Nocardioides panacis: one gene and its partner. The protein of the gene in region 1 interacts with the protein of each later gene in a pairwise test. Links are inferred from orthologs where the notes say so. Each region holds a gene or a part of one and is shown in the gene's direction. Other genes may lie near its edges.

Region 1 (15,346 bases):
CCGAGTCTCCCAGGGACCGCGGCGGCGACCCCGATCTCGTTACAGGTGGTGCAGGTGAGTCCTCGAGGCTAACCCGCCCGACGGGGTGCCGTAAGTAAAACACCGAAAGGTGCCCCATACCGACGCGGCAGCTCGCAGCCGTTCGTGCTGGTGCTGGGGTGACGCCCCTCGACCACGTCGACGACGCCGGCGAGCTGATGGACGCCGAGAACACCGGGCGCACCGGCTGGGGACCCGGTGACCTCACCGGCCTCGCCGTGCTCGGTGCCGGACCCTGCTACGGGTAGGTCCGCTCCCCCACCGGGATCTCCGCGGGCACCGTGTTGCCGGGCTGCGCGAGGGGGCAGGCCCAGTCCGGGTCGTAGGCGCAGGACGGGTTGTAGGCGAAGTTGAGGTCGAGGACCAGCGTGCCGCCCGCCGAGCCGAGGTCCGCGCCCTTGACGGTGTCGACGAGGTAGCGGCCGCCGCCGTAGGTGCCGCCGGGCCGGCCGGCCGACGCGTCCTTGACCGGGACGAACAGCCCGCCGCCGTACGACGCGAGGCGCCAGACGTCGAGGCTGCCGACGCCGGGGAGGTCCACGACGCCGAGCCGCTCGAACGGGACCGCCCCGTCGGTGCCGGTGTCGAGCTCGACCCGCTCCGGGGCGGCGTCGCGGACCTCGACCTCGAACCGCCAGGCCGGGTCGTAGGCCGGCACCGGCAGGCCCCGGAAGGACGCCCGGTCCGGCTCCCGCAGCGGCGTGGCCGGGTGCGAGGCGAACAGCTCGTCGCGACCCCGCCGCCAGAGGTCGTGGGCGGCGGCCGGCTCGGCGGTCGCCCGTACGTCGGAGTACAGGGCGAACACGCGTCGCCGCCAGTCCACGGTGTCGTAGGCGCTCATCCGCGGGAGCCTACGCAGCCCTCGGCTCAGTCCTCGAACAGGGCCCGCACGTCGTCGGCGCCGATGGGGGCCGACATCAGCGCGTCGTCGTCGACCACCTGTGCGAACAGCGCGGCCTTGCGGGCCTTGAGCTCCATCACCTTCTCCTCGATGGTCTGCGCCGCGACCAGCCGGTAGACGTTGACCGGACGGGTCTGGCCGATCCGGTGCGTGCGGTCCACGGCCTGCGCCTCGACGGCCGGGTTCCACCACGGGTCCATCACGAAGACGTAGTCGGCCTCGGTCAGGGTCAGCCCCACGCCGCCGGCCTTGAGGCTGATCAGGAAGACCGGGTCGTCGCCGGTGCGGAAGGCGTCGACGACCTGCGGGCGGTGCCGGGTGGTGCCGTCGAGGTAGGACGAGGAGAGGCCCTCCCGGTCGAGCCGGGCACGCACCCGGGTCAGGAACGACGTGAACTGGCTGAACACCAGCGCCCGGTGCCCCTCGGCGGCGAGCTCGAGCAAGTGGTCCACGAGCACGTCGACCTTGGCCGAGCCCACCCCGTCGTAGGCCGGGTCGACCAGCCCCGCGTCCAGGCTGAGCTGGCGCAGCCGGGTCAGCGACCGGAAGATCGCCATCCGGTGCTTGTCGAAGTCGTCGACCAGGCCCAGCACCGTCTGGCGCTCCCGCTGCAGGTGCGTCTCGTAGATCGTGCGGTGCCGGGGGGTGAGCTGCACCTCGAGGACCTGCTCCTGCTTGGCCGGCAGGTCGGCGGCCACCAGGTCCTTGGTGCGGCGCAGCAGGAACGGCCGGATCCGGCGCCGGAAGCGGGCCAGCACCTCACGGTCGCCGAGCCGCTCGACCGGGTTGGCGACCGCCTCGGTGAACCGCTGCGGCCACGGGTAGAGCCCCGGCGCCACGATCGACAGCAGCGACCACAGCTCCATCAGCCGGTTCTCCATCGGGGTGCCGGACAGCGCGAGCCGGAAGGGTACGTCGAGCCGGCGCACGGCCTGGTAGGTCTTGCCGGTGTGGTTCTTGACGGTCTGCGCCTCGTCGAGCACCAGGCCGCCCCAGGCGAGTGCGACGTAGTCGGCGGCCTCGAGCCGGTAGAGCGTGTAGGAGGTCACCACGACGTCGGCGCCGTCGGCCACCTCGGCGACCGACGACCCGCGCCGGGCCTGCGACTCGGTGACGACCCGGACGTCGAGGCCGGGGGTGAAGTGCGCCGCCTCGCTCGCCCACAGGCCGACCACGCTGGTGGGCGCGACGACGAGGAAGGGGGCGGCGCCGTGCGCCCGGGCGTGCGCGACGAGCGCGAGGGTCTGGATGGTCTTGCCGAGCCCCATGTCGTCGGCCAGGATCCCGCCCAGCCCGGACTGCCAGAGGTAGGCCAGCCAGCGGAACCCGGCCAGCTGGTAGGACCGCAGCTGGGCCTCGAGCCCGACCGGCTCGACGGCCGGCAGGGTGTCGAGAGACCGGAGCGCCTGCGCGGCCCGCACCCACTGGGCGGCCTGCTCGTCGACGATGCCGACCTCTGCCAGCTCGTCCCACAGGCCCAGGTCGTGGTGCCCGACGCGGACGCCGCCCTCCGGCTGCTCCTGGAGCTCGGCGGCTGCCTCGACGAGCCGCTGCAGGTGCGCGAACTCGGGCCGGTCGATGCGCAGGTGCTTGCCGTTGCGCAGGATCACCCGGTCGAGGCCGGTGGTCAGCGCGGCCAGCACGTGGGCCAGCGCGATCGGAGTGCCGTCGACGGTGATCTCGATCTCGAGGTCGAGCCAGTCGACGGGGTGGTCGAGCTGGTCGTGGCCGGGCCGCTCGCGGCTGACGAAGTGGATCACGGGCACGCCGTCCAGCTCGCGGTAGTCCGGCTGGTCGCCGATCTCGTCGATCTCCACCTGGCCGCGCAGCCCCGGCAGCAGCTCGGTCGCGAACAGGATCGCGTGGGCGTCGCGGTAGGTCCTGGCGTCCTCCAGGCCCATCCCGCGCTGGTGCCCGCGGCAGAGGTGGTGCTCCTGCTCGGCGTCGAGCACCAACCGGTCGAGCAGCTCCTGCTCCTGGTCGGGACGGCGCACGCCGCGCAGCCCCCGGGTCTCCGACAGGGCGTAGACGCGGTCGTCGGTGCCGACCCGGTAGCGCCACGTCCACGCGGTGCGCACCTCGTCGGCGGCCACCCACGTCACGGTGAGCGCGAGTCGCGCGTCGGCCGGCCGGGGCACGTCGACGGACCCGTCGGAGGAGATCACCGGGACGTGCCGCTGCAGGCGGGGGAGGTACTCCGCGACCAGGTCGTCGCGGTCGGCGGCCGGCACCACCACCGAGTCGCCGCGCTTGAGCAGGCGGCGGACCTCCGGACCCGGCGGTGCCGTCAGCGCGGCCAGCGTCACCGACCAGCGGTCGCCGTCGGCGAGCCAGAGCGCGACGGCGTGACCGCCCTCGCCCAGCACGTCGAGGTCGGCGGCGCCGTACCACTCGCCGTCGAGCGGGACCCCGAGCCGCAGCTGGGCGTCGCGGGCAGGCGCGGCGTTGACGTCGAGCTGGAGCGTCACCGGGTCGGCGAGCGTCACCGCGGAGAGCCCGGGCCCGGCCAGCAGCGGCATCCCGGCCGCGACGGCCCGCCGGACCAGGGACACCTCGTCGGGCCCGAAGGACCCCAGTGCCACGTTGCCGTCGGCGCCGAAGTAGAGCTGTCGCATGGCCAGGCGGTGCCCGGAGAGCAGGTCGTTGAGCGCGACCACCTGCTCCGGCGGATGGGCACCGTTGCGGTCCAGGTAGGGCACGTCGGACCAGGAGATGCCGGTGCGCACCCAGTTGTCCCGGGCTCCCCGGCGCATCGGCCGCATCCGCAGCGTGCCGCGCGCGCTGGGCACGTCGCGCGACCAGCCGCGGTAGGCGGTCGAGCGGGCCGGCGGCTTGAGCTCGACCTGCAGCGCGAGCGGCTGGTCGGTGCGCTCCTGGGACTTCACGGCGCGCTCGTCGAGCTCGTCCAGCAGCGAGGACAGCTGCCGCTCCCAGCGCCGCTCGGACTGCGGCGACGTACGCGCCTGCTCGTCGCGCACCGTGATCAGCACCGCGAGCGCGTGCTTGCACCCCTCCCCCACCGGGCAGCTGCACCGCCCGAACACCCAGGCGCCGTCGCCGTCCGACCCGACGCTGAGGCTCACGGTGTACGGCGCGCTGGTGGACCCGGCCACGGTGCCACGGACGTCGAGGTCGCCGTCGGAGTCCAGGTCGTGGGTGCAGGAGAGCACGTTGCCGCGACGGACGTAGTCCCACGCCCGGTCCAGCGTCGGCGTGCCGTAGCGACGGCGCAGGTCCTCGTCACCGAGCAGCGAGGACAGGTCGACCATGACCGCGAGCCTACGAGGGGGCGCCGACAGGCAGGATGGTGGTGTGAGCGACCACACCGTCCGGCGGCCCGCGTTCGTGCTGCACGAGCACCACAAGCCGCGGCACCACTTCGACCCGCGGCTCGAGGAGGGTGGCGTGCTGCGCTCCTGGGCGCTGCCCAAGGGGGTGCCGACCAGCCCGAGCCAGGACCGGCTCGCCGTCGCGGTCGGCGACCACGACCTGGACCACCTCGCCTACGAGGACGCCGACAAGTCGGTGGCCGACACGGGCTGGTGGCAGGACGAGGACCGCACCGAGCGGCGGATGCTGTTCGTGCTGCACGGCCGCGAGGGCGCGGTCCGCTACGCGCTGATCGACACCGGCCGGGACTGGCTGCTGCACCGGACCAAGGACCAGCCGCCGGAGTGAGGGGCCCCGGAGTGGCTACGCTCACACGCGACCCTCCGAGCGAAAGGGGCCCCCAGCGATGCCCACACCGATGGACCCCACGTCCGCGGGCTTCCTGTTCGCCGAGAACCGCAGCCAGCCCATGCACGTCGGGGGGCTCCAGCTGTTCCGCAAGCCCGAGGGTGCCGGGCGCACGTTCGTCAAGGACATGTTCGACGACATGCTCACCCACGACGACCCGGCGCCGCTGTTCCGCAAGCGGCCGCACCGGTCGGTCGCGACGGCCGGGCAGTGGTTCTGGACCGACGACGAAAAGTTCGACATCGAGTACCACGTCCGGCACAGCGCGCTGCCCAAGCCCGGCCGGATCCGTGAGCTGCTCGAGCTGTGCGGCCGGCTGCACAGCACCCGGCTGGCTCTCGAGCGCCCGTTGTGGGAGGTGCACGTCATCGAGGGACTGCGCGACGGCCGGGTCGGGGTCTACAGCAAGATGCACCACGCCCTGATCGACGGCGTGTCCTCGATGCGGCTCATGCAGAGCGTGCTGTCCGCCGACCCCGACGAGCGGGGCATGGCGCCGACCTGGTCCGCCGAGCACGCCCGCCGCCGGCCGCGGAGCGAGCCGGAGCAGTCCGGCCCCGGGTCGGCCGTCCCGCTCGGTGCGCTGCGGGCGGCGCTGGCGATCAGCTCCGAGGCGGCCGGGCTGCCCGGTGCCCTGGTCCGCACCCTGTCGCGGGGCGTGCGCAACGAGACCTCGGCGGTGTCGCTCTACGCCCCCCGCACGATCATCAACAAGCGGATCACCGGCTCGCGCCGGTTCGCCGCCGAGGACTGGCCGCTGGAGCGGCTGCGGGCGATCGGCCGCGCCACGGGTACGACGCTCAACGACGTCGTGCTGGCGATGTGCAGCGGCGCCATGCGCACCTACCTCGACGAGCTCGACGCGCTGCCGGACACCTCCCTGGTGGCGATGGTGCCGGTCGCGCTCAAGGCCAAGGGACCGCAGGGCGCCTCCGCGTCGGGCGGCAACTCGGTGGGCTCGGTGATGGTCCGGCTGGGCACCGACCAGGCGGACCCCGCCGACCGCCTGCAGTCGGTCCACGACTCGATGGTCTCGGGCAAGGAGGCGCTCGGTGCGATGACGCCGGCGCAGATCCTGGCGATGAGCGCGCTCGGCCTGGCCCCCGCGGTCCTCGGCCCGATGCTCAAGATGGACGGGGTCGCCCGGCCGCCGTTCAACCTGATCATCTCCAACGTCCCCGGCCCTGAGGAGCCGTTGCACTCCAACGGCGCCCGGCTCGAGGGCATGTACCCGCTCTCGATCCCGATCCACGGGATGGGTCTGAACATCACCTGCACGTCCTACGCCGGGAACCTGGGCTTCGGGCTGACCGGCTGCCGTCGCACGGTGCCGCGCCTGCAGCGGCTGCTCACCCACCTCGACGACGAGGTCGTCGCGCTGGAGGGGGCCGCGGGCGTCTAGACGAGGCCCTCGCGGTGCCCGGCGAACGACCGCGGCGCCCGGCCGGTGCACGCCTGCTCGACCATCTCGACCTCGGCCCAGTCCCGCCACTCCTGGACCGCTGCCGGGGCGGGCATCGTCATCAGCAGGCCCTGCTCGGCCATCGCCTCGGCGCGCAGCAGGGCCCGGCGCAGCACCGCGACCCGCCGGGGCAGCTCCACGGGGTTGCTCGCGATCGCCACGTCGACGAGGGGGCGCCCGTCCCGGGCAGCCTGCTTCGCGAGCACCCGCGCGGCGTCCCACGACAGCGCGGACAGCAGCACGATCTCGACGACCTCCTCGGCCGACCGGGACGCCTCGGGGTCGGCGTGGCTGGCGCCGTACAGCCGCAGCTCGCGCGCGATGTCCGCGAGGTTGTCGTCGTGCGCGAGCAGCAGGCCGGGCGGGCAGCCGTCGAGCCGGATCACCACGGTGTCCACCTCGAGGCGTGGGTCCGGTCGTCCCCACCCGGACAGCAGCGGCTGCGAGGAGACGGCGCCCTGGTCACCATCCGGGCGGCCGCCGGTCGCGAAGTCGGCCCACACCCGGGTGCCGCCCGGCAGGTCGTCGATGCCCCAGCTGCTGGCCAGCGAGGAGACGATGAACAGCCCCCGCCCGGTCATCGACTCCAGGTCGAGGTCGCCGGTGACGTCGGGGTGGTGGCCGACGTCGGCGCGCAGCGCGATCGACTCCGCGGACATGTCACCGGTGTCCACGACCGCGACCCGGACGGCGTACGGGTCCGAGCGCAGCTCGACGTCGAAGAAGTTGCTGCGGCTGTGCAGCGTCGCGTTGGTGGCGAGCTCGGTCACCGACAGGCTGACGTCGTCGATCAGGTCGAGACAGCCCCAGGTGGTGAGCGCGTCGTCGACGAACCGTCGCACGGCCGGCACGCTCTGGGGCTGGGCGACCATGCGCACCCGGCTCTCCGCGACCTGTCCACGACCAGACTGCACGCTGTGATCATCGGCGACGTTCGTATCCTGAGCAGGACGCGCCGGGAGTCGCTCAGGCGACGACGGCCTCGGACTCCTCGATCGCGGCGTTCCACTCCCGCTTCGAGGCGCGCCATCCCTCGTCGTCGACGCCGAGCCGCCAGTAGCCGGAGATGGAGAGCCGGTCGAGGCCGAGCGCCCGGTCCACCCGCAGGTAGCGCCGCAGCTCCTTGACCGCCGCGGCCTCGCCGTGCACGAACGCGTGCACGTCGTCCCCGGCCCAGGCGACGTCCCGCACCGCCTCGACCAGCCGGGTGCCGGGGCGGGCGTCGCCCTGGTGCACCCAGGTCACCGCGACCCCGTCCGGGCCGGCCAGCACGACCTCGTCGTCCGCGTCGTGCACCTCGACGACGGCGTGGCCGCGGGCGTCCCTCGGGAGCCGCTCGAGCGCGACCGCGATCGCCGGCAGGGCGCTGGCGTCCCCGGCGAGCAGGTGCCAGCCCGCGTCCGGGTCGGGGGCGTAGCCGCCGCCGGGCCCCATGAACGCGATCTCGTCGCCGGGACGGGCGGCCGCCGCCCACGGTCCGGCCAGCCCCTCGTCGCCGTGCACGACGAAGTCGAGGGTGAGCTCGCGGGCGGCTGCGTCGTACGCCCGGACGGTGTAGGACCGAAGCCGCGGCGCCTGCTCGGCCGGTCCGGCGTCGCGGATCCCGTCGACGTCGACCCGGCCGTCCTCGGTGCGGAGCAGCGGCCGCGGCACGTCCGGGTGCACGAACAGCACCTTGACGTAGGAGTCGGTGCTCTCCGAGGGCGTGAAGCCCACCAGGCCGGGACCGCCCACGACCAGGCGGACGAGCGAGCCGGACAACCGCTCGGTGCGCAGCACGGTGGCGGCGAAGGCGGTGCGGCGGCGGCGGGGCTCGGGCATGGGACTCCTCGGCGGGACGGCGGGTTAGGCAAGCCTAAGTCACACGGTCAAGGCCGGTCCCTGCGCGCCGGGCTTGACGAGCGGCCCCGGAGGCGAGAGCGTCCGGGCATGGCCCCCCACGACCTGGACCGTGCCCGGCTCGTCGCGCTGCTCGACGTCGAGCGGGCGACGTACACCCGCACGCACCCGCGCTCCGCCGAGCAGTACGCCCGCGCCGACCACCTGTTCGGCCGGGTGCCGATGACCTGGATGAACATGTGGAGCGGCGGCTTCCCGCTCTACCTGGACCGGGCGCGGGGCAACCGGGTGGTCGACGTGGACGGCCAGGAGTACGTCGACTTCGCGATGGGCGACACCGGCGCGATGGCCGGGCACAGCCCGGGGGCGACCGTCGAGGCGGTCACCGCGCGGATGCGGGACCTCGGCGGGATCACCACGATGCTGCCGACCGCCGACGCCGAGTGGGTCGGCGCCGAGCTGGCCCGCCGCTTCGGGCTGCCGCTGTGGTCGTTCACGCTCACCGCGACCGACGCGAACCGGTGGGCGATCCGCATCGCCCGGCTGGTCACCGGGAGGCCGAAGATCCTGACCTTCGCCTACTGCTACCACGGCTCGGTCGACGAGGCGTTCGCCGTCCCGGGCCCGGCGGGGCAGGCGGTCGCCCGGGAGGGCCTGGTGGGTGCACCCGTCGCGCTGTCCGAGACGACGCGGGTCGCGGAGTTCAACGACCTCGCCGGCGTCGAGGAGCAGCTGCGGGCGGGCGACGTGGCCGCGATCCTCACCGAGCCGGCGCTGACCAACATCGGCATCGTGCTGCCCGAGCCCGGGTTCCTGTCGGGCCTGCGCGAGCTGGCGACGCGGTACGGCGCCCTGCTGATGATCGACGAGACGCACACGTTCTCGGCCGGTCCGGGTGGCGCGACCGCGCTGTGGGACCTGCAGCCGGACCTGTTCGTGATCGGCAAGAGCATCGGCGGCGGGATCCCCAGCGGCGCCTACGGCCTGACCCGCGAGGTCGCGGCGGCCGCCATGTCCCGCGACGACGCGGACCTCGTCGACGTCGGCGGGGTCGGCGGGACGCTGGCCGGCAGCGCACTTTCGGTCACCGCCATGCGGGCCACCCTCGAGCACGTGCTCACCGAGACCGCCTTCGAGCGGATGGTCGCGCTGGCCGGCGACTTCACCGCCGGCGTCCAGGCCACCCTCGACCGCACCGGCGTCCCGTGGACGGTGCAGCAGCTCGGGGCCCGGGCGGAGTACCGGTTCGCCGCCCCCGCCCCGCGCACCGGCAGCGACTCCGCGGCGGCGGCCGACGACGAGCTCGACGAGTACCTCCACCTGTTCATGGCCAACCGGGGCGTGCTGATCACGCCGTTCCACAACATGGCCCTGATGTGTCCCGACACGTCGGCGGCCGACGTCGCGCTGCACACCCGGCTGTTCGAGGAGGCTGTCACGGCGCTCACGAGGCCGAGAACCTGACACACTCTCAGCCGTGACCCCCTCCTCGTCCTGGCCGCGCCCCAGCAACGAGGAGCAGCGGCTCGCGGTGCTGCACGGGCTCGACGTCCTCGACCGTCCCCAGGACGCCGAGCTCGACGGGCTGACCCGCCTCGCGTCGTACATCTGCGGGACCCCGACCGCCGTGCTGAACCTCATCGACCGGGACCGGCAGTGGCAGGCCTCGACGTACGGCGCCGAGCCCACCGAGGTGCACCGCGACGAGTCGATGTGCGGCTACAGCATCCTGTCGCGGGACGTCACCTACACGCCGGACGCGTCGTTGGACGCGGTCTTCGCCGACAACCCGCACGTCACCGGCGAGCTGGCGAACATCCGGCTGTACGTCGCCGCGCCGCTGATCGTCGGGGACGACCAGGTCGTCGGGACGCTGTGCGCGTTCGCCCCCGAGGCCTCGCAGCTGACCCGGCTGCAGATCGAGCGGCTGCGCGACCTGGCCGCGGCGACCGTGCGCCTGCTGGAGCTGCGACGGGCCGCCGGAGCGCTGGCGCACGCCGCGACCCGGGACCCGCTGACCGGGCTGCCGAACCGGTCGCTGTTCCTGGAGTCCCTGGACCGGGCCTTCGCCCGGATGGACCGCTCGATCACCGCGCCGGGCGTGCTGTTCGTGGACCTCGACGGGTTCAAGCAGGTCAACGACACGCTCGGCCACGCCGCCGGGGACGCCCTGCTCCGCAAGGTGACCGACCGGCTGCTCGGCTCCGTGCGGGCCACCGACCTCGTGGCGCGGCTCGGCGGCGACGAGTTCGTGGTGCTCGTGGAGGACGGGATCGGCGACGAGGACGGGCTCACCGAGGTGGCCGACCGGGTGCGCGCGGCGCTGAACGGCCCCGTGGAGCTGCCGGACGGCCGGGTGGTCCGGCTCGGCGCCTCGGTGGGGACCTCCCGCGGCCTCGGGCCGGCCGACTCCCCCGCCGCCCTGCTCGACCGTGCCGACGCCGCGATGTACGACGAGAAGGCGGCGCGCCGCTCCTCCTGAACCGCGTGGGGGCCCGACCGGGCTACCAGGAGCAGGTCGTGTCCGGGCCGGAGAGCAGCGAGCGCGCGTCGAAGCGGGCCAGCATCGGCACGAGCGGGCGCCCGTCGCGCTGGTAGCTCCGGGCGCCGGACTCCAGGACCGCCCACACCCGGCCCCGGCCGTCGAACTCCAGGTCCTCGGCCCCGGGCGCGAACGCCACCCGCCGGCCTCCCGGGGTCACGAGCATGCCGCACGTCGAGGTCGAGGACGTCGACCACACTCCCCCGGGCCCGCGCGTGGTGCCCTGCACCCGACGGACCGCCGAGGTGGTCCGCGTCGCCCCGGCCTGGTCGGCACGCGTCGGGCGCCCGGCGACCAGCGTGGTGACGCCGTCCGCCAGCAGGTCGTCGAAGGAGTACCACCGGGTGCGGCCGGCGTGCCGGTCGGAGAACGACACCAGCGCGATCTCCGCGCGCGAGCCGTCGACGAAGGCCGAGCCGCGGACCGGGCGCTCGGTGCGCCACACGCGCAGCACCTCGTGCCCGGTGCCGACCCGCGCCGGGTCGACCAGCCACAGCCGGTCCGCCTCCGCCAGCCAGAGTCCGTGCCGGTCCGACGACAGCGCGCCGCCGTGCCGGCAGAACGTCGCGCCACGGTCCCCCACGGACCCGGTGAGCCGGTCGGCGGACGCGAGCAGCCGCCCTGTGAGCAGGTCGACGTGCAGCAGCCGGCAGGGGCGGTCGCCGTACGACTTCCGCCAGCGGTAGCCGCTCACCCACGCCGTCCGACCGTCCAGCGCCAGCCCCTGCGGCACCAGCCAGCGGTCCGCCGTCGGCAGCCAGAGTCCTCGGCACAGCGCCTGGTCGTTGGGGAACGCCGCGAGCGGCGCGGAGACGTACGACGGCACCGGCCCGCGCACGTCGTCGAAGTGCAGTGCGGGGCACGAGGAGGGCGGCGGCTCGTCCGACCGGGAGGACGCCGAGCAGGACACCAGGAGCAGCAGTGCGCCGAGCAGCGCGACGACACGGTGACCCGGCATCCGGTCATGGTGCCAGGTCGGGCGGCCGGCGTCGGTCAGGTGTAGAGGCAGAAGGGGTGGCCGGCAGGGTCGAGAAGCACCCGCACGTCCTCCTGTGGCTGGTGCTCGGGCAGCTCTGCCCCCAAGGCCAGCGCCCTGGCGACCGCCTCGTCGAGGTCCGTGACCTCGAAGTCCAGGTGCAGCATCATCTGCTGGTGTCCGGGCGTTGCGGGCCACACCGGGCGCACGTAGTCCGGGTTGTGCTGGATGGTCAGGTAGGCCACGCCCTCGCCGAGGTCCAGGGCCGAGCCCTCGGCGTCCTGCTTCCAGACCGGCCAGCCGCGCAGCTCGGAGTAGAAGCGCGTGAGCACGGCCACGTCCGGGGCGTCCAGCACGACGCCCCACCAGTCCGACCGCGACCAGCGGTCGCCCGGGTCACGCGACGGCGTTCTCTCCTGCACGCGACGATGCTAGCCAGCGCGTCCCGGGCACGTCGCGGACGCGTCTCAGCGCTGGACGACGAACCGGAAGGTGAACGCGGTGCCCTTCGCGTTGCGTGCGTGCAGGTGCAGCACGCCGCGGGCGCGGGAGTAGCTCCCGGTCCCGCCGGTGATCGCGAGCACCGAGTCCCGGGTGTCGTAGAACGGCCCCTCGACGACCAGCGCCCCCTTGGCGAGGCTGGTCGTGTAGGAGCACTCCCAGGCCTTGCCGACGACCGTGCGGACACAGGACCCCTGGTCCCGGCCCACCTGGTGGGTGTTGGTCCGGTCGTACACCGGGTTGCCGAAGGCCAGCAGGTCGCCGAGGCTGTCGCCCGTCGGCCCCTGGTCGACCACCGTGTCGCTGACGGCACGCTCGACGACGACGATCTGCGAGGCCGCCCGGCCGGCCTGCGTCCGTGCGGCGGGTGAGTCGGGCTGGGCCTGGGCCGCACCGACGGTGACCCCGGCCGCGGTGACGACGACCACCGCGGTGCTGGCGAGTAGGGCTCTGCTGCGCATCTCACTCTCCCGGACGTCCACGGGCGCGCGGCCTTCCGCGCCCGGCCTCGGCCCCCTCGCACACCGGCGGCGGCTCCGCCGGAGCACTGGCTCCACGCTAGACCCGGTCGCGGGGGCCGGACAGGTCCACAAGCCGGCGTGAACAGGGCCTTTCCCCGCCAACGGCACGAGCCGTCCGCCGCCGGTAGGTCCAGCCGTCGAAGGTCTTGAGCCGGTGGTGTCGTCGACACAGGCACGCCCGCCGCGCCGCCACTGTCGCCGGGTCGGCGCCTGCTGCGCCGCCACCGTCGCCGGGTCAGCGCGGTCAGGCCAGGGGGTCGGCGGCGGCGAACAGGACCCGGAGCCGGCCCTCGGGCAGCTGCACGTGGTAGCTGGTGCGGCCGCGCTTGACCACCCGCCCGACGCGGCCGTGCAGCGGCCCGGGGACCAGCAGCCGCACCGGCTGCCCGACGCCGGCCAGCCGCATCCGCCGGCCGGCACGCAGCCCCTCGAGCTCGTGGAGGTAGTTCGGGTGCATCACGGCGGGCCGCCCGTGCAGCGTCCACTTGAGCAGGTGGTCGGCGGAGAACGTGCGGCTGCACCGCGCGCAGGACTGCACGCGCTCGGGGCGCCGGTGCCGCTCGGTGGTGTGCCCGGCCGGGCAGACGCCCAGCCAGGGAGCGGTCACCGTCGGGGCGTCGGACGGGATGCAGCGGCGGCCGTTGCCACCGATCGCGCGGCACTGGGAGACCCACACCGCGTCGTGGCCGTGCCGCGGTCCGGCGAGCGCGTGCGCGACCTCGTGCAGGACGGTCTCGCGCACCTCCTCGGGCGCGTGCAGCCGGGTGAGCGGCGCCGAGAGCCCGATCACCCGGACGTCGTACCGGCAGATGCCGGCGCGTCGCTTGGCGCCGTCGAAGGCCAGCGTCCAGCCGTCGAGGCCGTGGCGCTGCAGCAGCTCGGTGCCCATCCGGTAGGCGTCGCCCAGGTCCATGCCCGGACCGTAACCAGACCCACCGACAGAGCCGCGACCGGGACGCGCACCGGTAGGGCAGACTCGGCGCAGGAGTCCCAGGAGGAGCGCGCGGATGCTGAAGATGACGTGGCGGAACCTGGTCGCGCGCAAGGTCCGCCTGGCCCTCAGTGCGACCGCGGTGGTGCTGGGCGTCGCGTTCGTCGCGGGGTCGTTCATCTTCACCGACGCGATGGGCGACGCCTTCGACGGGATCATCGAGGGCTCGACCGCGGACGTCGAGGTGGCCTTCAAGGGCGCCGGTGACTTCGGCTCGGAGCAGGACGCCCGCACGCTGCCGGTCTCGGTCGTCGACCGGCTCGACCAGCTGCCCGAGGTGGGGTCCGTGCACCCGAGCGTGCAGCTGGAGTCGGTCTACGTGATCGGCCGGAACAAGAAGGTCGTCGGCGGCAACGGCCCGCCCGGCCTGGCGTTCAACTACTCCGGGGCGACCAACCTGGCCGGCAGGCCGATCATCACGCTGAGCAGCGGCGCGCTCCCCTCGAAGGCCGGCCAGGTGGCGCTCGACGTCGACACCGCGCGCAAGGCCGGGTACGGCGTCGGGGACACCGTGACGCTCGTGACGCCGGGCGACCCGCCGACCCTGGAGGCCGAGGTCGTCGGCCTCGTGGAGTTCGGCTCCGGCGGCCTCAACGGCGCGACGCTGACGCTGTTCGACGTTGGTGCGATGCAGGACCTGTTCCTCGGCGGCAGGGACGTCTACTCGGCCGTGTCGCTCACCGCCGCACCCGGCGTGACCCAGACGCAGCTCGCGGCGGCCGCCCAGAGGGTGCTGCCCCCCGACGTGGTGGCGCGCACCGGGGACGCGGTCGTGAAGAAGAACAAGGCCACGCTCGACACGATCCTGGGCTTCCTGAACACCTTCCTGCTGGTCTTCGCCGGGGTCGCGCTCGTGGTCGGGATCTACCTGATCATCAACACCTTCTCGATCCTGGTCGCCCAGCGCAGCCGCGACCTCGCGCTGCTCCGGGCGCTGGGCGCGTCACGCCGGCAGGTGAACGTCTCGGTCCTCACCGAGGCGCTGGTGGTCGGGCTGTTCGGCTCGACCCTCGGGCTGGGCGCGGGGTACCTCCTCGCGCGCGGGCTGCAGCTGCTGTTCGGCGCGGTCGGCTTCGACCTCAGCCGCGCCACCTTCCCGGTCAACCTGCGCACGGTCGTGGCGTCGTACGGCGTCGGCGTGCTGGTCACGATGCTGGCGGCGTACCTGCCGGCCCGGCGCGCCTCCTCGATCCCGCCGGTCGCGGCGCTGCGCGACGACGTGGCCCTGCCGGAGGCGTCGCTGCGCCGCCGGGTGCTGGTCGGCTTCCTGCTGGTGCTGGTCGGCGTGGGCGGCATGGTGGCCGGCTTCTCGAGGAGCGGCAACCTGGGCCTCAGCCTGATCGGCGGCGGGATGCTCGCGATCCTGGTCGGCGTCTCCCTGCTCAGCCCCTGGGTGGGGCGCCCGCTGACCCGGCTGTTCGAGCTCGTCTACCGCCGGGCGTTCGGCACCGTCGGCACCCTGGCGGCGCAGAACTCGCTGCGCAACCCCCGGCGTACGGCGGCCACGGCCAGCGCGCTGATGATCGGGCTGACCCTCGTGGCCCTCATGTCGATCCTCGGGCAGTCCGCCACCGCCAGCACGGACGCCGCCGTGAAGCGCACGCTGACGTCACAGTTCGTGGTCTCCAACGTCGTCGGCACGCCGTTCTCCACCAGCGTCGCGCGCCAGATCCGCCGTGTCGACGGCGTGCGCGACGTCGCGGAGTTCCGCACCGCCGGCGCCGAGATCAAGGGCGACCGCGCGTTCGTCGGGGCGATCGACGCCCGGTCGCTGGGCCTCGCGCTCGCGCTGCCGGTCGAGCAGGGCTCGATGCTCGCCCTGCGTCCCGGCACCCT
Region 2 (15,186 bases), 3.2 Mb from region 1 along the record:
GGCCCGGCCCTAGCCTGGGCCGGGGGCGTTCATCCGGAGGGAATCCGATGACCATCACAGCCGGCGAGCAGGTCGAGATCGACCACGCCAACGCGTCGGACGCGACGCCGATCGTCTTCGTGCACGGCCTGTGGCTGCTGCGCAGCAGCTGGCGGCCCTGGCGGGACGCCGCGGAGAGCCAGGGGTTCGTGACGCTGGCGCCCGGCTGGCCCGACGACCCGGAGACCGTCGCCGAGGCCCGGGCGCACCCGGACGTGCTCGCCGGCAAGGGCGTCGCGGGGGTCACCGACCACTACGCCGCGGTGATCGGCAGCCTGCACCGCGCGCCGGTGGTGATCGGTCACTCGTTCGGCGGGCTGATCACCCAGAAGCTCGCGGGGCGCGGCCTGGCGCGGGCGTCGGTCGCGATCGACCCGGCCCCGTTCCGGGGCGTGCTGCCGCTCCCGGTCTCCGCGCTCCGGGCGTCCTCCGCGGTGCTCGCCAACCCCGCCAACCGCGGGCGTGCGGTGATGCTCAGCGAGAAGCAGTTCCGCTACGCCTTCGGGAACGCCGTGTCGGAGGGCGAGTCCCGCGAGCTCTACCAGCGCTACGCGGTGCCGGGCCCGGGCCGCCCGCTGTTCCAGGCCGCGACGGCCAACCTGCACCCCGGGACCGAGGCGAGCGTGGACACGATGCACCCCGAGCGCGGGCCGCTGCTGATCGTCTCCGGCGAGCGGGACCACACCGTGCCGTGGGCGATCGCCAACGCGTCGTACAAGAAGCAGGCCCGCAACCCGCACGCGACCGCGATCACGGAGATCTCCGGACGGGGCCACTCGCTGGTGATCGACCACGGCTGGCCGGAGGTCGCCGACTCGGCGTTCGGGTTCCTGGCCACGCACGGCGTCACCGCGTCCTGACCGGCCGCTCGAAACCACCTGCGCCGCGACGCACACTGGGCACCGTGGCCCTGTCCGTCGACCGCCGCGGCTTCCTGCTCGTCGCAGGAGGCGCCGTGCTGACGGCCTGCAGCGGTGGCGCCGGCCCCGTCCCTCGCGCGTCGGCGCCCCGCTCCTCGGTCGCGCCGGCGCGCACGCCCGCCCCCACACCGGCCCCCGCGCCGGGGCTGCCCCCCGTCACTCGCTGGCAGCCGGGCCCTGCGGAGCTGGTGCCGGCGGCCAAGCGCGCGGCGGTCCACGAGGTCGAGCGGCGCGGGACCGGGCCGACGCGCGCCGTCCAGGTGGTCGACGCGCAGTACGGCGGCCTGCTGCCCGACACGGCCAGCGTGCTCGTGGTCTGCCGGTCCTGGCGGCTCCGGGACGGGAAGGTGACCCCGGGCGGGGCGACGTACGACGTCCGGGTGGCCCGTCGCGCCTCCGGATGGCAGGTCACGGCGGTGCACCCCTCACGACCCGGGCCGGCACGCCGCCCGCTGACCGGCCGGGAACGGGCGGTGCTCACCAGCAGCCGCATCGGGCTGCCTCCGGCCGCCCGGGCCGACGTGCTGTCCGGGCAGGTGCACCCGAGCGTCCTGGGAGCGATGCTGGCGGTCTCGAGGGCTCACCGGATCGAGGTGAGCGTCGTCCGGTCCGGCCATCCCCTCCACGTGTTCGGCACCACCCGGCTCAGCGACCATCCCCGCGGCCGGGCCTTCGACACCTGGCGGGTGGACGGCCAGCCGGTCGTCAGCGCGGACCGGCGGCTCGTCGCCGGCTACCTGCACGCGCTGGCCGACGCGGGCTCCTACAACGTCGGCGGCCCGGTCCTGCTGGGGGCGGCACCGCAGTGGTTCAGCGACGCCACCCACCACGACCACGTCCACGCGGGGTTCACCACCTGACCCCCGGTCAGCCGCGGATCCGGTCGTTCCCGGGGTCGTACGGCGCCCGCAGCCCGACCCGGACCGGGTGCACCGCGCCGCCGGCGTCCACCGACCAGGAGCCCGAGCCGACCCAGTCGCGCGACGTCGTGCCGGCCGGGTCTGCGACGTACCCGAGCCCGACGCAGGCGCCGACGGTCTCGCCCCAGGCCGCACTGGTGAGCTGGCCGACCGGGACCCCGTCGCGGAGCACCAGCTCGCCGCCCCACAGCATCGGCTCGGGGTCCTCGACGACGACCGAGACCAGCCGCCGGCGGGGTCCGGCGGCGCGCGCCGTCTCGACCGCGGCCCGGCCCAGGAAGTCCACGTCGGTGCGCAGCTTGCAGGCGAACAGCAGCCCCGCCTCGACCGGCGCGTGGTCCGGGGTGAGCTCGCGCCCGAACGCGCGGTAGCCCTTCTCCAGCCGCAGCGACTCGATCGCGGAGTAGCCCGCGTCGACGACGCCGAGGTCCGCGCCGGCGGCCATCAGCGCGTCGTACACGCCGGTGGCGGTCTCGGTCGGGGCGTACAGCTCCCAGCCCAGCTCGCCGACGTAGGTGATCCGGGTGGCCCGCACGGTGGCGCGGCCGACCCGCAGCATCCGCGACGTCGCGAAGCCGAAGTCGTCGAGCGGCTCCCCGGACACCACCGCGAGCAGCTCCCGCGAGCGCGGCCCCATCACGCCGAGCACGGCGTGCGCGGAGGTCACGTCGACGACCCGGGTGTCGTGCCCGGCCGGCACGTGCCGCCGCAGGTGGTCGAGGTCGCGCTCGGTGGTGGCCGAGCTGCTCACCAGGAGGTACTCCTCGGCCGAGACCCGGGTGACGGTGAGGTCGGACTCGTAGGTGCCGCGCCGGTTCAGCAGCGCGGTGTACACGACCGTGCCGACCGGCACCGCGACGTCGTTGGAGCAGATCCACTGCAGGCTGGCCTCGGCGTCGCGGCCCACCACGAGGTACTTCGAGAACGAGGTCTGGTCGAACACCGCGACCCCGGTGCGGGTGGCGCGCTGCTCCGCGGCCGACCAGGGCAGCCAGGCCGGCTTCCCCCAGGTGTACGGCGTCCGCGGCGACGTCCCGGCCGGCGCGAAGACGTTCGGGCGCTCCCACCCGGCCCGGGACCCGAACGCGGCGTTGCGGGCGGCGAGCCGGTCGTGCAGCGGCGAGCAGCGCAGCGGGCGGGCGCTCTCCAGCTCCCGGTTCGGCCACGGCACGGCGTAGTGCAGGCCGAGGATCTCCACGACCCGGTCGCGCAGCCACCCGGTGTTCGCGGCGTACGCCCCGAACCGGCGGAGGTCCACCGACACCAGGTCGCTGGTCGGCTCGCCCTCGACGACCCACTCGGCCAGGGCGCGGCCGGCGCCGCCCGCCGAGGCGATGCCGACCGAGTTGAAGCCGGCGCCCACGAAGAAGCCGCGCACGTTCGGGGCCTCGCCCATCAGGAACTGGTTGTCGGGGGTGAAGGACTCCGGCCCGTTGTAGAACTTGCGGATCCCGGTCTCGGCGAGCGCCGGGATCCGGTGCAGGGCGCTGTCCATCAGGATCCCGAAGTGGTCCCAGTCCTCGTCGAGCAGCGCGAACTCGAACGGGTAGGGCACCTGGTCCGGCGCGACCCACGGCTTGGCCTCGGGCTCGAAGCCGCCGACGACCAGGCCGCCGACCTCCTCCTTGAAGTAGGTCCAGCCGTCCGGGTCCCGCAGGATCGGCAGGTCCGGGTGGACGCCCTCGACCTGGTCGGTGACGACGTAGAAGTGCTCGGCCGAGTGCAGCGGCACCGCGACGCCGGCCATCGCGCCGACCTGGGCGGCCCACTGGCCGGCGCAGTTCACCACCACCTCGGCCTCGACGTCGCCGCGGTCGGTCCGGACCCCGGTCACCGCGCCGTCGCGGACGAGCACGTCGAGCACCCGCGTCCGCTCCGCGACCGTGGCCCCGTGCTGCCGGGCGCCCTTGGCCAGCGCCATGGTCAGGTCGGTGGGGTTGGCCTTGCCGTCCCCGGGCAGCCAGATCGCGCCGAGCAGGTCGTCGACGCGCATCGCCGGCCAGCGGGACAGCGCCTCGTCGGGCGTCATCATCGAGCACTCGAGCCCGAACGCGTCCGCGGTCGCCGCGGTCCGGCGCAGCTGGGTCATCCGGTCCTCGGTGCGGGCCACGATCACCCCGCCGCACTGCTTGTAGCCGGCGGACAGCCCGGTCTCGGCCTCGAGCCGGGCGTACAGCTCGCCGCTGTACTGCACCAGCCGGGTGCCGCTCTCCGAGGCCCGCAGCTGCCCGACCAGGCCGGCGGCGTGCCAGGTGGTGCCGCCGGACAGCGACCCCTGCTCGAGCAGCAGCACGTCGGTCCAGCCGAGCCGGGTCAGGTGGTAGGCCGTGCTGGTGCCGATCACCCCGCCACCGACGATCACGACCCGGGCCCGGGACGGCAGGTCAGTCGGCACGCGCAACCTCCTCCAGCAGGGCGTCGAAGCCGCGGGAGGTGAACCCCCGTGCGGCCTTCTCGAACCGCTCGCGGCCCCAGCTGTCGAAGTCGAAGTCCAGGGTGCTGGCGCACGCCTGGATCGCCCCCCACAGCGACCAGCCGTAGGCCGACACCAGCGCCTGGAGCCGCACGCGCGCCAGCCGGCTCCGGGTCGCCCGTCCGTCGTACGCCGCGAGGAGGGCCTCGACCTGGTCGTCGTCGAGGTCGCACTCGGTGGCGGTGTTGCCCAGCTCGAAGCAGGCGTCGTTGTTGCCGGAGTACTCGTAGTCGATCAGCCACACCCGGGTGCCGTCGTCGACGAAGTTGCCGGCGAGCAGGTCGTTGTTGCAGGGCACGGTCGGCGCGGCCCGCACGGCGAGCGCGGCCTGCACCCGGCGGAAGGCCGGGCCGTGGTCGGCGTACCCCTCGACGAGGCGGAAGCCCCGCTCCTGCACGGTCCGCAGGTAGCCCGCCTGCCGGGCGAACATGTCGAAGTCGCCGGTGAACCGCGGGCCGTCGTGCAGCCGCCGGACCGCCCGCCCGGCCCGCGCGAGGGCGTCCGGGGAGGCGAACGAGCCGTTGTCGTACGTCGTCCCGTCGATGTAGCCGATCACCAGCACGCCGAGGTCCGGCCGGTAGTCGACGACCGGGGCGCCGACCCCGGCCTGCGCGGCGGCCCGGGTGTTCAGGTGCTCGGCGTCCCGGTCGATCCCGAGCAGCGCCGCGTCCCCGCGGAACCGGCGGACGACCAGGTCGTCGGTGGGCGTGGTCACCCGGAGGTTCTGGTTCGTCAGGCCGCCGGGCAGCTCCACGACGGAGCGCGGGAGGCCCCGCAGGACCGGGATCCGGTCCAGCAGGGCCTCCAGCTCGACGTCCTGCGCGAGGTCGTCGGCCACGTCAGTCGTCGAACGCCTTGATGACGGTCTCGTCGATCGTGTGCTTGGGCCCGGTGAACCACTTCTTCGCCGAGACGTTCCACCAGATCGCGAGCACGATCAGCACGCCGAAGGTCAGGATCGGGGCGTAGTTGAAGCTCGCCCAGCTGAAGTCCTTGTTGAAGGGCACGCCCGACGGGGTGAAGGGCAGGATGAAGTAGACGGAGATGACCGCGATCTCGATGACCGCGACCAGGTTCATCCACTTGTACTTCGACCCGAGGGTCCACGACCCCGGCTCGAAGGCGTCGCCCATCCGCCAGCGCAGGAAGATCGGGATCAGGAAGGCGAGGTACAGCCCGATCACCGCGACCGACACGATCGCGAGGAACGCGACCGGGATGCCACCGATGCTCTTGAGCGCCGGCAGCGTGATGATGATGCCGATCGTGGTGACGAAGATGACCGCGTTGGCCGGGATCCGCGTCTTGGGGTTGACCTTGGCCAGCCAGGTGGAGCCGGGGATCGCGCCGTCGCGGCTGAACGCGAAGGTCATCCGGGACGCGCTGGTCAGGCACGCGGTGGTGCAGAACAGCTGGCCGGCGGTGGAGATCAGCAGCACCAGGAAGTGCCAGCCCTCCGGCAGCGCCTGGCTGAAGATGACGTCGATGCCGCCGCCGCCCTCGGTCACCTTGGCGGGGTCCTGGACGGCGAAGACGAACGCCAGCAGCAGCACGTAGCCGCCGATGGCCGAGTAGAAGATCGACCGCCAGATGCCCTTGGCCGCGCCGTCCGCCGCGTCGTGCGTCTCCTCCGACAGGTGCGCCGAGGCGTCGAAGCCGGTGATCGTGTACTGCGTGAGCAGGAAGCCCAGCGGCAGCACGAGGAACCAGTAGCTGCTGTTGCTGAAGCCGGAGTTGTTGATCCGCTCGGTGAACACGAAGTTCACGCTCTGGTGGGTGTCCGGCACGATGATCAGCACCAGGATCACGATCGCGGCACCCGCGACGTGCCACCACACCGAGATGTTGTTGACGACCGCGAGCAGGTGGCTGCGGAAGATGTTCATCACCGCGGCCAGCACCAGGATCACCACGAACAGGATGAACACCCGGGTGAGGGAGTAGCCGTCGGCCCAGTCGCTGCTGATCGTGCTGATGGTCAGGTCGAGGAAGGTCGCCGCGCCGTAGGCGACCGAGGCGGTCACCGCGAGCAGCCCGATCAGGTTCAGCCACCCGGTGAAGAAGCCCGCCGCGGGGCCGCCCATCTTGGACGCCCACCAGTAGATGCCGCCGGACGTCGGGTACGCCGACACCAGCTCGGACATCGTGAAGCCGATGATCAGGATGAACGCCGAGATCAGCGGCCAGCCCCAGGAGATGGCGACCGGGCCGCCGTTGTTCCAGCCCTGGTAGAAGGTCGTGAAGCATCCGGCGAGGATCGAGATGATCGAGAACGAGATCGCGAAGTTCGAGAAGCCGGACCAGGAGCGGCTGAGCTCCTGCTTGTAGCCCAGCTTGGCGAGCAGCTGCTCGTCGGAGGACAGTTCGGTCGGTTCGGCCATTGGGGCTCCCAGGACGAGGGGCGAAGTTCGCTCAACGTAGCGCCGCCCGAGAAAGTCCGTCCAGACCTTCGGCGTAAAAGGTTTGAAGTCAAACCATTGACTCCGTTACGTCCCTGTCACGAGACTTGCGGAGTGTCGGCCAACCCCAGCATCGAGCTGAGCGAGACCGTCCTGCGTGCCGTGCGGGGGCATCACGCCTTCGAGGGATGTGTCGAGCAGCTGGGCACCGCCATCCGGCTCGGGGTCTACCCCCGCGGGACCTCGCTCCCACCCGAGCGCGAGCTCGCCGAGCGGATGGGCGTCTCCCGGGCCACGCTCCGCGAGGCGATCGCCGCGCTGCGGGCGGCCGAGTTCGTCCAGACCACCCGTGGGCGCGGCGGCGGGACCGTGGTGAGCTACCGGCCGAGGAAGCCGTCCGCCCGCGGCGCCCGGGCCCTCGGGCCGCGCAGCGACGCGCTGCGGGACATGCTGGTCTTCCGCCGGGTCGTGGAGCCCGGCGCCTGCCACATCGCCGCCTGCCGGGAGCTCGGGGAGAGCCAGCGGGACCTGCTGGTGGCCGCCCACGACGACGTCGCCGGGGCCACCGACCCGGCCGAGCACCGGCAGGCCGACTCCCGCTTCCACCTCGCGGTCGCCGCGGTCACCGAGTCCCCGCTGACGGTCCGCGCCGTGGCGGCGGTCCAGTCCGACCTGCACGACATGCTCAGCGCCATCCCGGTGCTCGACGTCAACATCGAGCACTCCGCCCGGCAGCACCGGACGATCCTCACCGCGATCCTCAAGGGCGAGGCCACCCAGGCCCGCCGGGTCATGGAGAGCCACTGCGACGACACCGCCGCGCTGCTCCGCGGACTCCTCACGTGAGCACCATCCCGACCAACCTGGAGAACCCATGAGCCTGCCCAAACGGAACCCCCGGCTGCTGAGCCTCGAGCACCTCAAGGACCTGATCCGCAACGACGAGGTCGACACCGTCGTCATCGCCTTCACCGACATGCAGGGGCGCCTGCAGGGCAAGCGGCTGCACGCGTCGTACTTCGTGGACGTGGTGGTCGACCAGGGCGCGGAGGGCTGCAACTACCTGCTGGGCGTCGACGTGGACATGAACACCGTCGACGGCTACGCGATGACGTCGTGGGAGAAGGGCTACGGGGACATGGAGTTCGTCCTCGACTACGACACGATCCGCTGGCTGCCGCACCTGCCCAAGACCGTCCTGGTGCAGTGCGACCTGGTGCTGGCCGACCACGTGGCCGTCGAGCCGGCGCCGCGCACGATCCTCAAGAAGCAGCTCGCCCGGGCCGCCGAGCTCGGGTACGTCGCGCTGGCCGGCACCGAGCTGGAGTTCATCGTGTTCGACGACACCTACGAGAGCGCCTGGAACGCCGGCTACCGCGGGCTGACCCCGAGCAACCAGTACAACGTCGACTACTCCATCCTCGGTACGACGCGCGTGGAGCCGCTGCTGCGCGACATCCGCAACTCGATGCACGCCGCCGGGATGGTCGTCGAGGGCGCGAAGGGCGAGTGCAACCTCGGCCAGCACGAGATCGGCTTCCTCTACGACGAGGCGCTGGTGACCGCGGACAACCACTCGGTCTACAAGACCTCGGCCAAGGAGATCGCGGCGCTGCACGGCAAGGCACTGACGTTCATGGCGAAGTTCGACCAGCGGGAGGGCAACTCCTGCCACATCCACCTGTCGCTGCGCGGCGCCGACGGGGACGTCGTGTTCTGGAAGGACGGGCGGCGTACCCCGCTCTACGACCACTTCGTCGCAGGCGTGCTCGCGACCATGCAGGAGTTCACGCTGTTCTACGCGCCGAACGTCAACTCCTACAAGCGGTTCGCGGACGGCTCCTTCGCCCCCACCGCGGTCGCCTGGGGCCTGGACAACCGGACCTGCGCGGTGCGGCTGGTCGGGCACGGGCCGTCGGCCCGGATGGAGAACCGGCTCCCGGGTGGGGACGTGAACCCCTACTTGGCACTGGCTGCCATGCTGGCGGGCGGCCTGCACGGCATCGAGCACGAGCTGGAGCTCGAGGACGAGCAGGTCGGCAACGCCTACACCTCCGACAAGCCCAAGGTGCCCCGCACCCTGCGCGCCGCGAGGGACGCGTTCACCACCTCGGAGGTGGCGCGGTCCGTCTTCGGTGACGAGGTGGTGGACCACTACACGAACATGGCCGACGTGGAGCTCGCCTCCTTCGACTCGGCCGTGACCGACTGGGAGCTGCGCCGCGGCTTCGAGAGGATGTGACCCGCAGCATGAGCACCTACACGGTGGTCAACCCGGCGACCGAGCAGCCGGTGGTCGACGTGCAGCTCGCGACGGCCGAGGAAGCAGACGTGCTGATCGAGCGCGCGCACGCCGCGTTCCCGGCCTGGCGCGACGTCGCCCCCGGCGAGCGGGCCCGGCTGCTGCGCCGGTTCGCCGCCGTCGTCGACGAGCACGTCGAGGAGCTCGCCGAGATCGAGGTCCGCAACGCCGGCCACACCTGGGGCAACGCCACCTGGGAGGCCGGCAACGTCCGCGACTGCCTGAACTACTACTCCGCGTCGCCGGAGCGGATGTTCGGCCGGCAGATCCCGGTGCCCGGTGGCGTCGACCTCACCTTCCACGAGCCGCTCGGCGTCGTCGGCATCATCGTGCCCTGGAACTTCCCGATGCCGATCCTGGCCTGGGGGATGGCGCCGGCGCTCGCCGCCGGGAACACCGTGGTCCTCAAGCCGGCCGAGCTCACCCCGCTGACCGCCATCCGGATCGCCGAGCTGGCGCTGGAGGCCGGTCTCCCCGAGGGTGTGCTCACGGTCATCCCGGGCAAGGGGTCGGTCGTCGGCGAGCGGTTCGTGACGCACCCGCTGGTCCGCAAGGTGGCGTTCACCGGCTCCACCGAGGTCGGCAAGCGGATCATGGCCGGCTGCGCGGAGCAGGTGAAGCGCTGCACCCTCGAGCTCGGCGGCAAGAGCGCCAACGTGATCTTCGCCGACGCCGACCTGGCCGCGGCGGCCGCGGCGGCGCCGTACGCCGTGTTCGACAACGCCGGCCAGGACTGCTGCGCACGCTCGCGGATCCTCGTCGAGCGCTCGGCCTACGACGAGTTCCTCGGGCTGCTCGAGCCCGCCGTGCGCGGGATGGCGGTGCTCGACCCGACGGACCGGTCGAGCGAGATGGGCCCGCTGATCTCCGCCCACCAGCGCTCCGTCGTGCAGGGGTACGTCGACGAGGTCGACGTCGCCTTCGCCGGCAGCACGCCCGAGGGGCCCGGGTTCTGGGTGCCGCCGACCGTCGTGCTCGCCGGCTCCCCGGACGAGCGGATCTGGCGCGAGGAGGTGTTCGGCCCGGTCGTCGCGGTGATGCCCTTCGACGACGAGGCCGACGCCGTGGCCCGGGCCAACGACACCGAGTACGGCCTGTCCGGCTCGGTCTTCACCAACGACGTCGGCAAGGCGCTGCGCGTCGCGCGCGGCATCCAGGCCGGCAACCTGTCGGTGAACTCGAACTCCGCGGTGCGCTACTGGACCCCGTTCGGCGGCTACAAGCAGTCCGGCCTCGGCCGCGAGCTCGGCCCGGACGCCCCGAACGCCTTCACCGAAGAGAAGAACATCTTCATCTCCCACTCACGCTGACCCGTCACCCACGCACCCCTTTCCCCGGCGTGTCGTGGCACAAGTGACGGGTCGCCCAGGAAAGGACGCACGACATGGCAGGACGTCTGGACGGCAGGGTGGCCGTCGTCACCGGCGGGTGCTCCGGCATCGGCCTGGCGACGGTCAAGCGGTTCGCCGAGGAGGGCGCGCAGGTGGTCATCGGCGACCTGGACGACGCCCGGGGCAAGGAGGTCGTGGCCGGCATCGCGGGGCTGTTCGTGCACTGCGACGTCACCGACAAGGAGCAGGTCGACGCGCTGTTCAAGGCCGCCAAGGACACCTACGGCTCGGTCGACATCGCGTTCAACAACGCGGGCATCTCGCCGCCCGAGGACGACTCGATCCTGGACACCGACCTCGACGCCTGGCGCAAGGTGCAGGAGGTCAACCTGACCAGCGTGTACCTCTGCTGCAAGGCGGCGCTGCCCTACATGCTCGAGCAGAAGCGCGGCTCGATCATCAACACCGCCTCGTTCGTCGCGGTGATGGGTGCGGCCACCTCGCAGATCTCCTACTCGGCCTCCAAGGGCGGGGTGCTCTCGATGTCGCGCGAGCTCGGCGTGCAGTTCGCGCGCGACGGCGTGCGGGTCAACGCGCTGTGCCCCGGGCCGGTCAACACCCCGCTGCTGCAGGAGCTGTTCGCGAAGGACGAGGACCGGGCGCAGCGGCGGCTGGTGCACGTCCCGATGGGCCGGTTCGCCGAGCCGGAGGAGATCGCCAACGCCGTGCTGTTCCTGGCCTCCGACGAGTCCAGCTTCATCACCGCCAACACGTTCCTCGTCGACGGCGGGATCTCCGGCGCCTACGTCACCCCGCTGTGACGCACGTCGAGCCGCTCGTCGGCCTGTCCACCTACCGGGAGCAGGCCCGGTGGGGGGGTGTGGGACCAGCCGGCCGACCTGCTGCCCACGACGTACGTCGACGCGGTGACCCGCGCGGGCGGCGTACCCGTGCTGCTGCCACCGCAGGACCCGTCGACCGCGCGCGCCGTCGTGGCCCGGCTCGACGCCCTGGTGATCACCGGCGGCGCGGACGTCGACCCGGGCCGGTACGCCGCAGAGCCGCACCCGCGGACGGTCAGCTGGCGGACCGACCGGGACGCCTGGGAGCTGGCGCTCCTCGACGCCGCCGACGCCAGGAGCCTGCCGGTGCTGGGGATCTGCCGCGGGATGCAGGTGATGGCGGTGCACCGCGGGGGCCGGCTCGTCCAGCACCTCCCCGACGACGTGGGGCACGAGACGCACTCGCCGGGCGGGGACGTCTTCGGCGACGTCGAGGTGTCGGTCAGCGCGGGCACCCGGCTCCGGGGGCTGGTCGGCGAGGAGGGCCTGGTGTCCTGCCACCACCACCAGGCGGTCGCCGAGCACCCCGGCTACACCGCCTCCGCGTACGCCGCCGACGGCACGCTCGAGGCGATGGAGGCCGCCGGCGACCGGTTCGAGGTGGCCGTCCAGTGGCACCCCGAGACGCGCGCCGACGCCGGCCTGTTCAGCGGTCTGGTGGCCGCGGCCGTCGACGCCGGCTGACCCCGGCGTCGCGCGAACGCACCCTCCGCCCCGGTCTGCTCCGACTCGTCCGCGATCCTCCTCCGGCCGCTCCCGAAGAACACTCCGGAGCAAGCGGACGTAGCGGCCATCGGCCCTTGCGGTCGGCAGAAACAGGCGCACTATGAGATCCACGGCATGGTGCGAGGAGGGGCGCATGAGGTCTTCCGAGGTCCGAGGGGCCGGCGTCGGAGCCCGGCGGCGGAGCGTGGCCCTGACCGCCGTGCTCGTCCTCGTGGCCGGCCTGCTGGCCGCCTGCTCGTCGGCCTCGGCCAAGCCGGTGCTCACGTGGTACATCAACCCGGACACCGGTGGCCAGGACGCGGTCGCCAAGCGGTGCAGCACGAGCCAGTACACGATCACCACCCAGGTGCTCCCCACGGACGCCGGCCAGCAGCGCATCCAGCTGGCCCGCCGCCTCGCGGCCGGTGACTCGAGCATCGACCTGATGAGCATCGACCCGCCCTACACCGCGGAGTTCGCCAACGCCGGCTACCTGGCCCCCATCCCGGCCGACCTCGCCTCGACGTTCGCCAAGCGGTCCTTCCGCAGCGCGGTCGCGGCGGCGACCTGGAAGGGCCGACTGGTCGTGGCGCCGTTCTGGTCCAACACCCAGGTGCTGTGGTACCGCAAGTCCTTCGTCAAGAAGGCCGGCATCGACATGAACCGGCCGGTGACCTGGACGCAGATCATCAAGACCGCCTCGCAGAACGGCGGCACGGTCGCGGTCCAGGCGAACAAGTACGAGGGGTACGTCGTGTGGATCAACGCCCTCGTCTCGGGCGCCGGCGGGACGCTCGTGAAGAACGCCGCCAAAGGGGTCGACGCGACGATCTCCGTCAACTCGCCCGCCGGGCACGCCGCCGCCGGCGTGATCGAGGACCTGGCGCACTCCAAGGCCGCTCCGGCCGACCTGTCGGTGTCCACCGAAGGCACGGCCGGCACGACGTTCGGCGGTCCCACCGGGGCCTTCATGGTCAACTGGACCTACATCTTCCACAACTACGACTCCGACGCCCCGCAGGTCGCCAAGGACATCGGCTACACGACGTATCCGCGGACCCTGCCGGGTCGGCCGGCCCGGCCGCCGTACGGCGGGATCGGGATCGGGGTCAGCAAGTTCTCCGCCCACGCCGCGCTGGCCACCCAGGCGCTCTCCTGCCTGACGTCGCCGACCAGCCAGGGCGTGAACGCCAAGATCACCGGCAACATGCCGTCCAGCGCCGCGGGCTACCAGTACGCGCCGCTGAGGAAGATCTACCCGGCGAACCTCCTGGCGCTGTTCCAGAAGAGCCTGGTGCTGGCCGCGCCCCGGTCGGTGACGCCGTACTGGAGCGACATCTCCAGCGCGTTGCAGAGCACGTGGCACTCGCCGACCAGCGTGAACGCCTCGACGCCCCAGAAGTCGGCGAGCTTCATCGAGCAGGTCCTGCAGGGAAAGGCGCTGCTGTGACGACCACCGTGTCCACCCCGACGACGAGCGCGGCCGAGCCGCACGCCAGCGACCGGGCCACCGCGGAGAACCGGCTGGGTCTCAAGCTGGTCGCCCCGGCGGTGGTGATGATGCTGCTGGTGACCGCCTACCCCATGCTGCAGGCGCTCTACCTCTCGCTCTTCCGCTACCGGCTGACCACCCCGGGCGAGAAGCAGTTCGTCGGGCTGGGCAACTACGCCACCGCGCTCACCGACTCGCTCTTCTGGCAGGACCTGTTCAACACCGTGGTGATCATGGTCGTGAGCGTGGCGGTGGAGCTGGTGATCGGCTTCGCGTTCGCCATGGTGATGCACCGGATCATCGTCGCCCGCGGCCTGATGCGTACCTCGATCCTCATCCCCTACGGGATCATCACCGTGGTCTCGGCCTTCGCCTGGCAGTTCGCGTTCAGCCTCAACAACGGGTTCGTCAACGGCTGGTTCCAGTGGCTGCCGTGGATCAGCGCGGACACCAACTGGTTCGGCTCCCACTGGCCGGCGATGTTCGCGATCATCGTCTCCGAGATCTGGAAGACCACCCCGTTCATGGCGCTGCTGCTGCTCGCCGGGCTGTCCCAGGTGTCCGACGACATGCTCGAGGCCGCGCAGGTGGACGGCGCGACGTGGTGGCAGCGGCTGTACAAGGTGATCCTGCCGAACATGCGCGCGGCGATCATGGTGGCGGTGCTGTTCCGCGCGCTCGACGCGTTCCGGATCTTCGACAACATCTTCGTGATGACCAAGGGTGCGCAGGGCACCGAGTCCAGCTCGTTCCTGACCTACCGGCAGGTGATCGAGCAGTTCCAGCTCGGCATGGGCTCGGCGCTGTCGGTGCTGCTGTTCCTCGCGGTGCTGCTGCTGGCGTTCCTGATCGTCCGGCTGTTCCGCGTCGACCTGGCGCAGGCGAGGGGTGAGGCGTGATGAGAGGACGGACCGCCGTCGGGATCTGGACCGGCTTCGTGCTGATCCTGGTCTGGTGCCTGCTGCCCGTGGTCTGGATCCTGTCGCTGTCGTTCAAGCCGGTCTCCGAGACCACCGTGGGCAGCCCGCAGTTCCTCCCGAAGACCTGGACGACCCAGAACTACTCCGACATCATCGCCAACCCCGACTTCACCCGTGCGCTGCTGAACTCCTTCGGCATCGCGCTGATCTCCACGGCGCTGGCGGTCCTCTTCGCGACGTTCGCCGCGTACGCCATCGCCCGGCTGGAGTTCCGCGGCAAGCGGCTCGTGCTCTCGCTGGCGCTGGCGATCGCGATGTTCCCGGTGGTGTCGCTGGTCGGCCCGCTGTTCGACATGTGGCGCGCGGTCGGGCTGTTCAACACCTGGCCGGGGCTGATCATCCCGTACATGTCGTTCACGCTGCCTCTGGCGATCTGGACGCTGTCGGCGTTCTTCCGGGAGATCCCGTGGGAGATGGAGCAGGCCGCGCAGGTCGACGGCGCCACCAACTGGCAGGCCTTCCGGAAGGTGATCGTGCCGCTCGCGGCGCCCGGCGTGTTCACGGCCGCGATCCTGACCTTCTTCTTCGCCTGGAACGAGTTCGTGCTCGCGATCTCGCTGACCTCGACGACGGCGGCCCGCACGGTGCCGGCCCAGCTGTCGTACTTCGTCGGGCCGGACCCGTTCAACCCGCCGTACTCCCAGCTCGCGACCGCCTCGGTCGTGGTGACCATCCCGGTGGTCCTGATCGTCCTGCTGTTCCAGCGCCGTATCGTCGCCGGGCTCACCGCCGGCGCAGTGAAGGGGTGAGACCCGCGTGGCCGCCATCGAGATGAAGCACATC

The links.
Region 2: the proteins of KRR39_RS05750 (region 1) and KRR39_RS21370 interact in binary tests that used the Escherichia coli proteins (3 or more experiments, as listed by UniProt). The link is inferred for Nocardioides panacis from one-to-one orthologs.

What each region holds. Positions count from the first base shown.
Region 1 is NZ_CP077062.1:1,175,849-1,191,194, reverse strand. What follows is about bases 7,351-10,256. They hold KRR39_RS05750 (transaminase), read left to right. Parts: upstream 7,351-8,069; coding sequence 8,070-9,443; downstream 9,444-10,256. Other genes in these bases: KRR39_RS05745 (sensor domain-containing diguanylate cyclase), read left to right, coding at 9,457-10,256; KRR39_RS05755 (siderophore-interacting protein), read right to left, coding at 7,351-7,961. Also shown: KRR39_RS25540 (hypothetical protein), read left to right, coding at 159-287; KRR39_RS05780 (DUF1684 domain-containing protein), read right to left, coding at 278-880; KRR39_RS05775 (DEAD/DEAH box helicase), read right to left, coding at 907-4,209; KRR39_RS05770 (DNA polymerase ligase N-terminal domain-containing protein), read left to right, coding at 4,253-4,618; KRR39_RS05765 (WS/DGAT/MGAT family O-acyltransferase), read left to right, coding at 4,677-6,080; KRR39_RS05760 (ATP-binding protein), read right to left, coding at 6,077-7,054; more of KRR39_RS05755, read right to left, coding at 7,107-7,350; more of KRR39_RS05745, read left to right, coding at 10,257-10,461; KRR39_RS05740 (hypothetical protein), read right to left, coding at 10,484-11,479; KRR39_RS05735 (VOC family protein), read right to left, coding at 11,515-11,919; KRR39_RS05730 (dirigent protein), read right to left, coding at 11,965-12,459; KRR39_RS05725 (SprT-like domain-containing protein), read right to left, coding at 12,764-13,432; KRR39_RS05720 (ABC transporter permease), read left to right, coding at 13,527-15,346. UniProt on the Escherichia coli protein: Aminomutase that catalyzes the transfer of the amine group on carbon 2 of glutamate 1-semialdehyde to the adjacent carbon 1 to form 5-aminolevulinate.
Region 2 is NZ_CP077062.1:4,369,973-4,385,158, forward strand. What follows is about bases 5,986-8,731. They hold KRR39_RS21370 (FadR/GntR family transcriptional regulator), read left to right. Parts: upstream 5,986-6,865; coding sequence 6,866-7,597; downstream 7,598-8,731. Other genes in these bases: KRR39_RS21365 (amino acid permease), read right to left, coding at 5,986-6,733; KRR39_RS21375 (glutamine synthetase family protein), read left to right, coding at 7,626-8,731. Also shown: KRR39_RS21340 (GNAT family N-acetyltransferase), read right to left, coding at 1-55; KRR39_RS21345 (alpha/beta fold hydrolase), read left to right, coding at 48-899; KRR39_RS21350 (hypothetical protein), read left to right, coding at 944-1,819; KRR39_RS21355 (GcvT family protein), read right to left, coding at 1,827-4,274; KRR39_RS21360 (choline kinase family protein), read right to left, coding at 4,264-5,190; more of KRR39_RS21365, read right to left, coding at 5,192-5,985; more of KRR39_RS21375, read left to right, coding at 8,732-8,993; KRR39_RS21380 (aldehyde dehydrogenase family protein), read left to right, coding at 9,002-10,363; KRR39_RS21385 (3-oxoacyl-ACP reductase), read left to right, coding at 10,438-11,205; KRR39_RS21390 (gamma-glutamyl-gamma-aminobutyrate hydrolase family protein), read left to right, coding at 11,263-11,910; KRR39_RS21395 (extracellular solute-binding protein), read left to right, coding at 12,086-13,381; KRR39_RS21400 (carbohydrate ABC transporter permease), read left to right, coding at 13,378-14,322; KRR39_RS21405 (carbohydrate ABC transporter permease), read left to right, coding at 14,322-15,152; KRR39_RS21410 (ABC transporter ATP-binding protein), read left to right, coding at 15,160-15,186. UniProt on the Escherichia coli protein: Transcriptional activator of the glcDEFGB operon which is associated with glycolate utilization, and encodes malate synthase G and the genes needed for glycolate oxidase activity. Also negatively regulates the transcription of its own gene.